One region of the Cellulosimicrobium sp. PMB13 genome, then DNA from elsewhere that is predicted to be linked to it. Evidence: riboswitches for the same ligand, from Rfam matches in the RefSeq annotation. Region 1 holds a riboswitch; the other holds the start of a gene.
The links. Region 1 has a riboswitch for S-adenosylmethionine ahead of V5D56_RS07190 (NADPH-dependent FMN reductase). Riboswitches for the same ligand answer to the same signal wherever they lie in the genome.
Positions count from the first base shown of each region.

Region 1 (4,805 bases):
GCCGCGGAGCGCGTGCCGCTGGGCGCCCGTGCATGGCTCTCGCGGGGGACCTCCCCGTAGACTCAGGGTGTCCCTACGACGTCCCGCGGGGCGACCCGCGGGAGGCTCACGAGGTCCGCTCCGATGACGTGGCAGCTCATGCTCTGGTGCGCGACGGCGTGCACGCTCGCCGCCGTGTGGTGGGTGCTGCTCCGCGCGCTGCACCCGCGCCCGCTCCCGGTCCGGCCCCGGCCGCCTCGGCGCCGCGCACGGCGGGAGGCGCTCACCCCCGACCCCCTCGTGACCCTGGCTCTCCAGGTCCGGCTCAGCGAGCTGGCGGCGGAGCTGCGCCGCATCGAGGCGGACCCCGAGGTCTACGCCCGAGCGCACCACTACCTCGCGGTCCAGGGGGCGTACGACGCGCTCCTGCGCGAGGCGTGCCGGCTCACCGGTCTGCCCGTCGAGGACATGCCGCTGCAGGCCGGGTTCCGCACGGGGGACGACGAGCGGTTCCGCGAGGAGCTCGAGCTGAGCGCGCGCGGCTGGAGCTGGTGAAGCCCTGACGTTCCCTGCAGACCTGCGAGGGACGAGAGCCGGACGCCGGTGCGCGCCGCCGCCCGGCTCTCGCTCCGCCCGGGTCAGAGGGCCGAGTGGTCCCCGATCCGGTGGTACGTCCGGTCGTGGTAGACGAGCGGCGACGCGGCGCGGGCCGGCGTCGTGGCGTCCACCGTGCCCGGGCCGGCGGTGCGCGACGAGAGCGCGCGCAGCGAGACGAGGTAGCTGTCGCCGACCGGCGTGCGCTGCACGACCCGGCCCCGCACCCAGGACAGCACGCCGTCGATCACCGGCTCCCCGGTCTCGAGCCGCGACCACCCGCCGTCGGCGAACCGGTCGATGCCGCTCGTCGCGAAGCGGGCCGACACGCCGTCCTGGTGGTCGGCGAGAAAGCTGACCGTGAGGGTCCGCGCCGTGGAGATCGCGGGCCACGAGGACGACGTCGACGCGAGGGAGAACGCGAGCAGCGGCGGGGCCGCGGACACCGAGATGACGGAGGTCGCCGTGAAGCCGACCGGGCGACCCTCGTGCTCGAGCGCAACGACGGCGACACCGGCGGGGTGCTGCCGGAACACCGCCTTGTACGCGTCGGGGCTGAGCTGCGGTTCGTCCTGCTCGGCCAGCAGCGCCTCGAGGTGGGAGAGGTCGGTCGCGGGCTCAGCGGTCATCGGGCCACCCCCGCAAGGGCCGCGGCAGGTGCCGGCGTGCGGTCGTCCGGACCGCCTGCGGCGCGCCGCAGCGCGTCGCCGGCGCCGAGGAGCCAGGCGTCGATCGCCGCGTCGAGGTCGGCGAGCTGGTTCTCGGTGACCGCGAGCGTGCGCGTCGGGACGACGGCGCCGAGCTCGACGAGCACGGGCCGCAGGTGGACCTCCCCGGCGAGCGCGTGCGCGGGGTTGCCGGAGACGACGAGCGGGACGACGGCCACGCCCGCGAGCCCGCCGGGGCCGTACAGGTCGAGGAACGCCTTGAGGAGCCCGGTGTACGACGCCTTGTAGACCGGCGTCGCGACGACGGCGACCCGTGCGGCCGCGAGCCGGGCGGTCGCCGCGTCCGCGGCGGGGTGCTCCGGCGAGAGGATCTCGCCCGCGAGGTTCGCGAGGTCGATCGTCGCAGCGGCGTCGGGCGCCGCGAGGTCGAGGTGCGCGGCGACCCGGTCGGCGAGCGCCCGGGCGGCCGTGAGGGTCCGGGATCCGGGACGCGGGTTCCCGGACACGACCACGACCGTGGCCGGGTCGGTCAGTGACGGGTCGGTCGGTGAGAGGTGCTGTGCCATGTGTTCTTCCTCGCAGTTGTCGTCGATCACGCTTGCCGGTACGGACCGTCTTCCGCGGGTGCGGCGGCAGGGCCCGTGCGGCCTGGTCATCTCCCGGAGCACCCCGCCGTGACGTGGGGGTTGCCGACCAGCGAGCCGGGGCTTGGCGCTGGTTCTCGTGACCTGAGGACGGGTATAGCAACCCGGTCAGCAAAGTGCACCAGATCAGTCGGGTTTCTCAGCGCGTGGACGAACGTGACGTGATCGTCCGGGGGTACGGCGTTCCGCGGAGCGGACGTGGACCGGAACCCATCTGGTACAGGCGTACCGTCGAGGGTTCCGTCACCCGTCCGACGAGGAGCACCCATGGACAGCCGCCTGCAGTCCGTCTACGACGACGTCCTGCGCCGCAACCCCGGCGAGGCCGAGTTCCACCAGGCCGTCCGCGAGGTCTTCGACTCGCTCGGCCCCGTCCTGCGCAAGCACCCGCGCTACGTCGAGGCGGCGGTCCTGGAGCGGGTCTGCGAGCCGGAGCGGCAGATCATCTTCCGCGTGCCGTGGGTCGACGACGCCGGCCGCGTGCACATCAACCGGGGCTTCCGCGTCGAGTTCAACTCCGCGCTCGGCCCGTACAAGGGCGGCCTGCGCTTCCACCCCTCGGTGTACCTCGGCATCGTGAAGTTCCTCGGGTTCGAGCAGGTCTTCAAGAACTCGCTCACCGGGATGCCGATCGGTGGCGGCAAGGGCGGGTCCGACTTCGACCCGCGCGGCCGCTCCGAGGGCGAGATCATGCGGTTCTGCCAGTCGTTCATGACCGAGCTCTACCGGCACATCGGTGAGAACACCGACGTGCCGGCGGGCGACACGGGCGTCGGCGGACGCGAGATCGGCTACCTCTTCGGCCAGTACAAGCGCATCACGAACCGGTACGAGTCGGGCGTGCTCACGGGCAAGGGGATCAGCTGGGGCGGGTCGCTCGTGCGCACCGAGGCGACCGGCTACGGCACGGTCCTCTTCGCCGAGCGCATGCTCGCGACGACGGGGCGCGACCTCGACGGGCGCCGCGTCACGGTGTCCGGGTCGGGGAACGTCGCCATCTACGCGATCGAGAAGGCGCAGCAGCTCGGCGCGCACGTCGTCGGGTTCTCGGACTCCTCCGGGTACGTCGTCGACGACCTCGGTGTGGACCTCGCGCTGCTCCGCCACGTGAAGGAGGTCGAGCGTGGACGCGTCGCGGACTACGTCGCCCGCCGGCCGGGGGCCCACCTCGTGACCGACGGCTCGATCTGGGACGTCCCGACCGACGTCGCGCTGCCGTGCGCGACGCAGAACGAGCTCGACGAGCGGGCCGCGAAGCAGCTCGTCGCGCACGGCGTCGTCGCCGTCGCGGAGGGCGCGAACATGCCGACGACGCCCCAGGCCGTCACGCTCCTGCAGGACGCGGGCGTGCTCTTCGCCCCCGGCAAGGCGGCGAACGCCGGCGGGGTCGCGACGTCGGCGCTCGAGATGCAGCAGAACGCGTCGCGCGACTCCTGGACGTTCGAGCACACCGAGGAGCGTCTCGCGCAGATCATGGCGGGCATCCACGACCGCTGCGTCGAGACGGCCGACGAGTACGGCGCGCCGGGCAACTACGTGCTCGGTGCGAACATCGCCGGGTTCACCAAGGTGGCCGACGCGATGATCGCGCTCGGGGTCATCTGACGCGTCGTCTACCCTGGCGGGCGGCCGGACGTCGGGTGCGCGCACGGGTCGCGCACCGACCGGCCGCACGCCGACGGGAGCACACGGGTGACGACGAGCGGGTTCGAGGCCACCACCCCACGGGCCGGGCGCGACGTCGCGCTCGAGCTCGCGGTCCAGGACCCGCAGGGCGTGCGCGTCGCGGCCTCGGTCGGGGCGCGCCGCGTGGAGCTCTGCGTCGGGCTCGGCGCCACGGGTGGGCTGACGCCGAGCGCCGGCCTGCTCGCCGCCGCCCTGGACGCGGCGCGCGATCTCGGCCTCCCCGGCGGTGTGTCGGCGCCGGAGGTCCACGTGCTCGTGCGGCCCCGCCCGGGCGGGTTCGTCTACTCGGCCGACGAGATCGACCTGCAGGTCCGGGACGTCCGGGCGGCCGTCGAGGCGGGGGCGAGCGGCGTCGTCGTCGGGGCGCTCACGCCGCACGGCGAGGTGGACGTCGATGCGGTCCGCGCGCTCGTCGCGGTGGCCGGCGAGGCCGAGGTGACGTTCCACCGGGCCTTCGACGTCGTCGCGGACCAGGTGCTCGCGCTCGACGTCCTCGTGGACCTCGGGGTGCGCCGGGTGCTGACCTCCGGCGGCGCGCCGCGGTGCGCCGACGGCGCGGGCCGCCTGGGCGAGCTCGCCGCCCGGGCGCACGGACCGCTCGGCGGGGCCGTCCAGGTGATGGCCGGCGGGGGAGTGCGGGTCGAGGACGTCGCGGCGCTCGTCGGCGTCGGGGTCGACGCCGTACACCTGTCGGCGAAGCGCGTCGTCGTCGACGACGCGGGCCCGGGCGGGGGCGGCGACGCCGGCTACGAGGTCACCGACCGGGCCGTCGCGAAGGCTGCTCGCGCCGCGCTCGACGCCGCGACCCAGGCCGGCTGACCCGCGCCCTGAACGGGCGGCCGGCGACCTCTGTTGCTGGCGTGTATCAGTTAGGTAACTTTCCTGTCGTATTGCGGTGAGCCCTAGATCGAATTAGTTAGTGTTCCTGCACACGCCTCAGGGCGCTCGACGAACGGCGCGACGACGCGCCGTCCATGCGAAAGGACCGATGATGATTCGAAGCACGGCGCGCAAGCGTCTGCTCACGACGGTTGCGCTCCTGACCGGCGTGACCCTCCTGGCGACGGGCTGCTCCGGCTCCGGCAACGGCGACGGCGAGGAGGGCGGGGGCGAGGCGCGCACGCTCAACGTCTGGGCCGGTTCCCAGACCCCGATCGTCGCGAACTTCAACCCCTACTCGCCCAACCCGCTGCACGCGGCGAACGGCGCGATCTACGAGCCGCTGTTCTACTAC
Region 1 is NZ_CP145910.1:1,545,311-1,550,115, forward strand. It holds gene V5D56_RS07180 (hypothetical protein) at 124-534, shown strand; gene V5D56_RS07185 (flavin reductase family protein) at 618-1,202, opposite strand; gene V5D56_RS07190 (NADPH-dependent FMN reductase) at 1,199-1,807, opposite strand; SAM riboswitch class IV at 1,831-1,970, opposite strand; gene gdhA (NADP-specific glutamate dehydrogenase) at 2,153-3,490, shown strand; gene V5D56_RS07200 (copper homeostasis protein CutC) at 3,578-4,390, shown strand; gene V5D56_RS07205 (ABC transporter substrate-binding protein) at 4,563-4,805, shown strand, end outside.

Region 2 (4,805 bases), 940 kb from region 1:
AGCTCCTCCTGGAGCGCGACGACGCGCGCGATCTCGTCGCGCATCGCCGCCGTGTAGTCGGCGTCCGACAGCTCGCCCTTCGTCCACAGCGCACGGGCGCGGCGGATCTCCGGGGTCTGCGGGAACGACCCGATGGTCGTCGTCGGCAGGGGCGGCAGGTCGAGGCGCTCCTGCTGCGCGGCCGCACGCTCCGCGTACGGGCCACGGGCGAAGTCCGCGTCGGTCAGGGCGGCAGCGCGCTCTCGGACGGCGGGCACGACGACGCCGCTCGCCTCGGCCCGCGACGCGACGGCCGCGCTCGACGCGGCGAGGGCGTCGGCCACCGCCTCACGACCCTCGGTGAGAGCACGGGCGAGCGTCGCGACCTCCCCGACCTTCTGGTCGGCGAACGCGAGCCACTCGCGCAGGCGCGGGTCGAGCACCGTACCGGGCGTCTCCGGCCCGCCGTACACCTCGTCCTCGACGTCGTGCGGCACGTGCAGCAGCGACGTCGACGTCCCGACGGCGAGAACGCCGGCGCCGAGACGACCGGCGGCGTCGAGCAGGTCCAGCTTCGCCGCGAGGTCGGCGCGCCACACGTTGTGTCCGTCGATCACGCCGGCGACGAGCGTCTTCGTCGAGAGCCCGGGGACCGTCCCGTCCGAGGCGGAGCCCACCGGGAGCGCACCCTTGACGAGGTCGATCGCGATGGCGTCGACGTCCGTGCCCGCGAGAAGGGCGAGCGCGTCACGCGATGCCGCGCCCGCGCCGTCGGACACCGACGCCTGGAGCCCGCCGAACGGTGCCGCGACGAGGATCGCGGGCCGTGCGTCGCCCGCCGAACCCGGGGTTGCGACGCCGTCAGCCGCCCGATCGCCGTGCAACCCGGGGTTCGGCACCGTGCCGGCGGACGGGACCACCGGGAGGTCCGTCGCCAGCGAGCGGTACGCGGACTCGACGGCTGAGGCCAGCTCCGCGAACGGCACGTCGACGTTGTCCGTCACGAGGATCGGCTCGTCGAGCTGGACCCACGGCGCTCCCGCCGCGGCGAGCGCGCGCAGCAGGTCGGCGTAGGCGGCGACGACGTCGTCGAGGCGGTCGAGCGGCGAGTACCCGGCGGGGGCGTCGTCGGCGGCCTTGGACAGCGCGAGGAACGTCACGGGCCCGACGACGACGGGACGCGTCACGACCCCGGCCCCCTTGGCCTCGACGAACTCGCGCACGATGCGGTCGTCGACGAACCGGATCGGGGTGTCCGGGCCGATCTCGGGCACGAGGTAGTGGTAGTTCGTGTCGAACCACTTGGTCATCTCGAGCGGCGCGTCCTCGCCGGCGCCGCGGGCCACGGTGAAGTAGCCCTCCAGGTCGAGACGCCCGTCGGCGTCGGTGAGCCCGGCGAAGCGGGACGGCACGGCACCGAGCGTCGCGACGACGTCGAGCACCTGGTCGTAGAAGGAGAACGAGCCGGGGACGGACGCGTCGTCGGCGCCGAGGCCGAGCTCGACGAGCCGCCGCACGGTCGCGAGCCGCAGCTCGCGCGCCGTCGTCTCGAGCTCGTCCGCGCTCGTGCGCCCGGCCCAGAACGCCTCGACGGCCTTCTTGAGCTCGCGCCGGCGTCCGATGCGCGGGTAGCCGAGCACCGTGCCGGCCGGGAAGTGGGTAGGGGAGGGTAGGGAAGTGTCCATGTCGATACCTCTAGCTGGTCCGGGAGGACCGGTCAGACGGGCTAGCCGTGCGTGGCGGCGCTCGTCGTGGGCAGGGAGGTGCCGGTGACCCACGGCCCGCTGGCCAGGTCCGGGCCGCCCGGGAGGTCGACGCCGGCGCTCGAGTCGCCGCCGTCGGTCCCGCGCGCCCCACCGCCGAGGTGGACACCCTCGAGCAGGTCAAGTGCGGCGTGGTGCTTGTTGAACGTGTACACGTGCAGGCCCGGCGCACCGGCGTCGAGGACGCGCTGCGCGAGGTCGACCGAGTACGCGATCCCGTAGGCGTGCTGCGCCTCCGGGTCGGGCAGGGCGTCGAGCGCGTCCAGCAGGTGCTGGGGAGCGGGGACGCCCGTGAGCTCCTCGACGCGGCGGAGCCGGCGCGGCTCCGTCGTGGGCAGCAGCCCGGCGAGGATGGGGATCGTCACGCCGGCCGCACGGGCCTCGGCGACGAAGTCGGTGTACGACGACGCGTCGTAGAACAGCTGCGTGATCGCGAAGCTCGCACCGGCCTCCTGCTTCTGCAGGAGCCGGTGCACCTCCTGCGAGCGCGTGGTGCCGGCGTCGCGGTTCCCGTCGACGAACGTCGCGACGGCGATCGTCAACGGGCGGGCCGCCCCGCGCAGGGCGAGCGACGGGTTCGCCGCGCAGCGCGACGCCTCGACCTCGCGCAGGAGCGCGACGAGCTCGATGCTCGAACCCACCCCGTCCGGGGCGGGACGCCAGTCGGGCTGGTCCTTGGGCGGGTCGCCCCGCAGCGCGAGGAAGCTCCGCACACCCGCGTCAAGGAAGTCGGTGATGACGTCCTGCACGTGCTCGCGGGACGCGCCCACGCACGTGAGGTGCGCGATCGCGTGCACGGGCGTGCCGTGCAGGAGCCGGCCGATGACGTCGAGCGACGTCTGGCGGTCGGTGCCCGCCGCGCCGTAGGTCACGGACAGGAAGTCGGGCTGCGTCGCGACGAGCCGGCGCGCGGTCTCCCAGAACTTCGGTGCGGCGTCCGGGCGCCGCGGCGGCATGAGCTCGAACGAGATCGTGGGCCGGGCCGTCTCGGCGTGGGCGCGGCGGACGGCGTCCGCGACGCTCACGGCGCGACCTCGCCCGGGTGCTGCGCGGCCGGGTAGGCCGACGTGCGGACGGGAGCGCTCGCCGTCGGGCACGGCGGGCCCGGACGGTGCGCGAAGGATGCCTCGTTGACCATAGTCACTCCATCGACCCTGGCGTTAGCACCTTTGTCCTCGGGAGGCTTCCGTCGGCGGGTTGCTGCGGTGTCGTCGAGCCAGGACTCTCGACCGCTCTGGATGGTTCACCCGATCCTAAGCGCTATCCGGCATGCGGTCGAGAGCGCTCGTCAGGTGAGACACGCGTGTCGGGGACGAACGGTCCGACGGCGGTCGCTGCGCGGCTCACCGCCGAGGGCGTTCCGGGACGTGCAGACGACGCAGGATCCGGTCGGCCCGCAGCGGGGGGCCGCGGCGGTCGAGCAGCGACACGACGACGACGGTCGCGGTCGCGAGCGGGATCGTCCACGCCGCCGGCTGGGCGAGGAGGGCGCGCACCCACCCCGGCACCGCGCCGTCCCCGCCCGACGGCGCCACTCCGTACCCGGTGACGAGCGCGGAGGACGCGAGCAGCGCCGTCGCGCACAGCACCGCACCCACGACCATCCCCGCGACCGCACCGCGGGCCGTGAGGCCTCGCCACCACACGCCGAGCAGGATGACGGGCGACAGCGCGGACGCGGCGAACACGAACACCGTGCCCACGCTCGTCACGAGACCCTGCGGGATGGTGACGAGCGCGACCGCGAGCGGCACGAGGGTGCACGCGACGGCCGACCACCGGAACGAGCGGACCGTGCCGCCGAACAGGTCCTGGCTGACCACGCCCGCGAGCGCCACGACGAGGCCCGACGACGTGCCGAGGAACGCCGCGAACGCGCCCGCGACGACGAGCGCCCCGAGCAGCTCGCCGCCGACGCCGGGCACGACGCGCGTCGGGAGCGTGAGCACGACGGTGTCGGCGAGCCCGGGCTCGGCGAGGTCCGGTGCGACGACCCGGGCGACGAGTCCCAGGGTGCTCGACACCATGTAGAACACGCTGATCATGACGATGACGACGACGGTCGTGCGCCGCGCGGACCCGCCGTCGGGGCTCGTGTAGAAGCGCACGAGCACGTGCGGGAGGCCGATCGTGCCCAGCAGGAGGGCGAGGAGGAGCGACGTCGTCGCGTACAGGTCCGACCCGGCGGGGCCCTGCGCGTGGGGGAACACGACGGCGGGGTCGTGCGCGGGCGAGTCGGCGAGCGGGCCGCCGTCGGCGCCGAGCGCGAGGAGCAGGACCACCACGGGCACGGTGAGAGCCGTGAGCTTGACCCAGTACTGGAACGCCTGGACGTAGGTGATGGACCGCATGCCGCCCGCCGCGACGACGACGCACACGACCGCGGCCACGCCCACGGACCCGACCCAGGGCGGGACGGGCGCGACGGCCGCGATGACGAGCGCCGCGCCGTGGAGCTGGGGCACGACGTACAGCCACCCGATGACGAGCACGAGGACGCTCGTCACGCGGCGCGCGGTCACCGAGTCGAGGCGCGCCTGGACGAAGTCGGGGATCGTGTAGGCGCCGCTGCGGCGCAGCGGTCCGGCGACGAAGAGCAGGACGAGCAGGTAGCCCGCGGCGTACCCGACGGGGAACCAGAACGCCTCGGAGCCCGCGAGCAGCGCGAGGCCGGACAGCCCGAGGAACGTCCCGGCCGACAGGTACTCGCCGCTGATCGCCGACGCGTTCCACACGGGCCGCACGGTGCGCGACGCGACGAAGAAGTCGCTCGTCGTGCGCGAGATCCGCAGGCCGTAGACGCCGATGAGGACCGTCGCGAGCAGGAGCAGCCCGACGGCGACGAGCGGCAGGGCGGTGCTCACGCGTCCTCCGCGGGCTGGTCGGTGGTCGCGTCGTCCGACCCGGCGAGCGCTCGGAACCGGCGCTCGTTGCGGGCCGCGGCGAGCGCGAAGACCACGGCGAACGCGACGATCACGGGATAGAACCCGTAGGCGTGGACGAGCCAGGGGAGCGGGACGCCGGCGACCACGACGTCGTCGAGCGCGCCGGTCGTCGTGACGA
Region 2 is NZ_CP145910.1:609,495-614,299, reverse strand. It holds gene metE (5-methyltetrahydropteroyltriglutamate--homocysteine S-methyltransferase) at 1-1,664, opposite strand, end outside; gene V5D56_RS02960 (methylenetetrahydrofolate reductase) at 1,706-2,767, opposite strand; SAM riboswitch class I at 2,885-2,987, opposite strand; gene V5D56_RS02955 (cation acetate symporter) at 3,086-4,606, opposite strand; gene V5D56_RS02950 (hypothetical protein) at 4,603-4,805, opposite strand, start outside.
Region 2: it holds a riboswitch for S-adenosylmethionine, as region 1 does, so the genes downstream of both, V5D56_RS02960 (methylenetetrahydrofolate reductase) here and V5D56_RS07190 (NADPH-dependent FMN reductase) in region 1, are expected to answer to the same signal.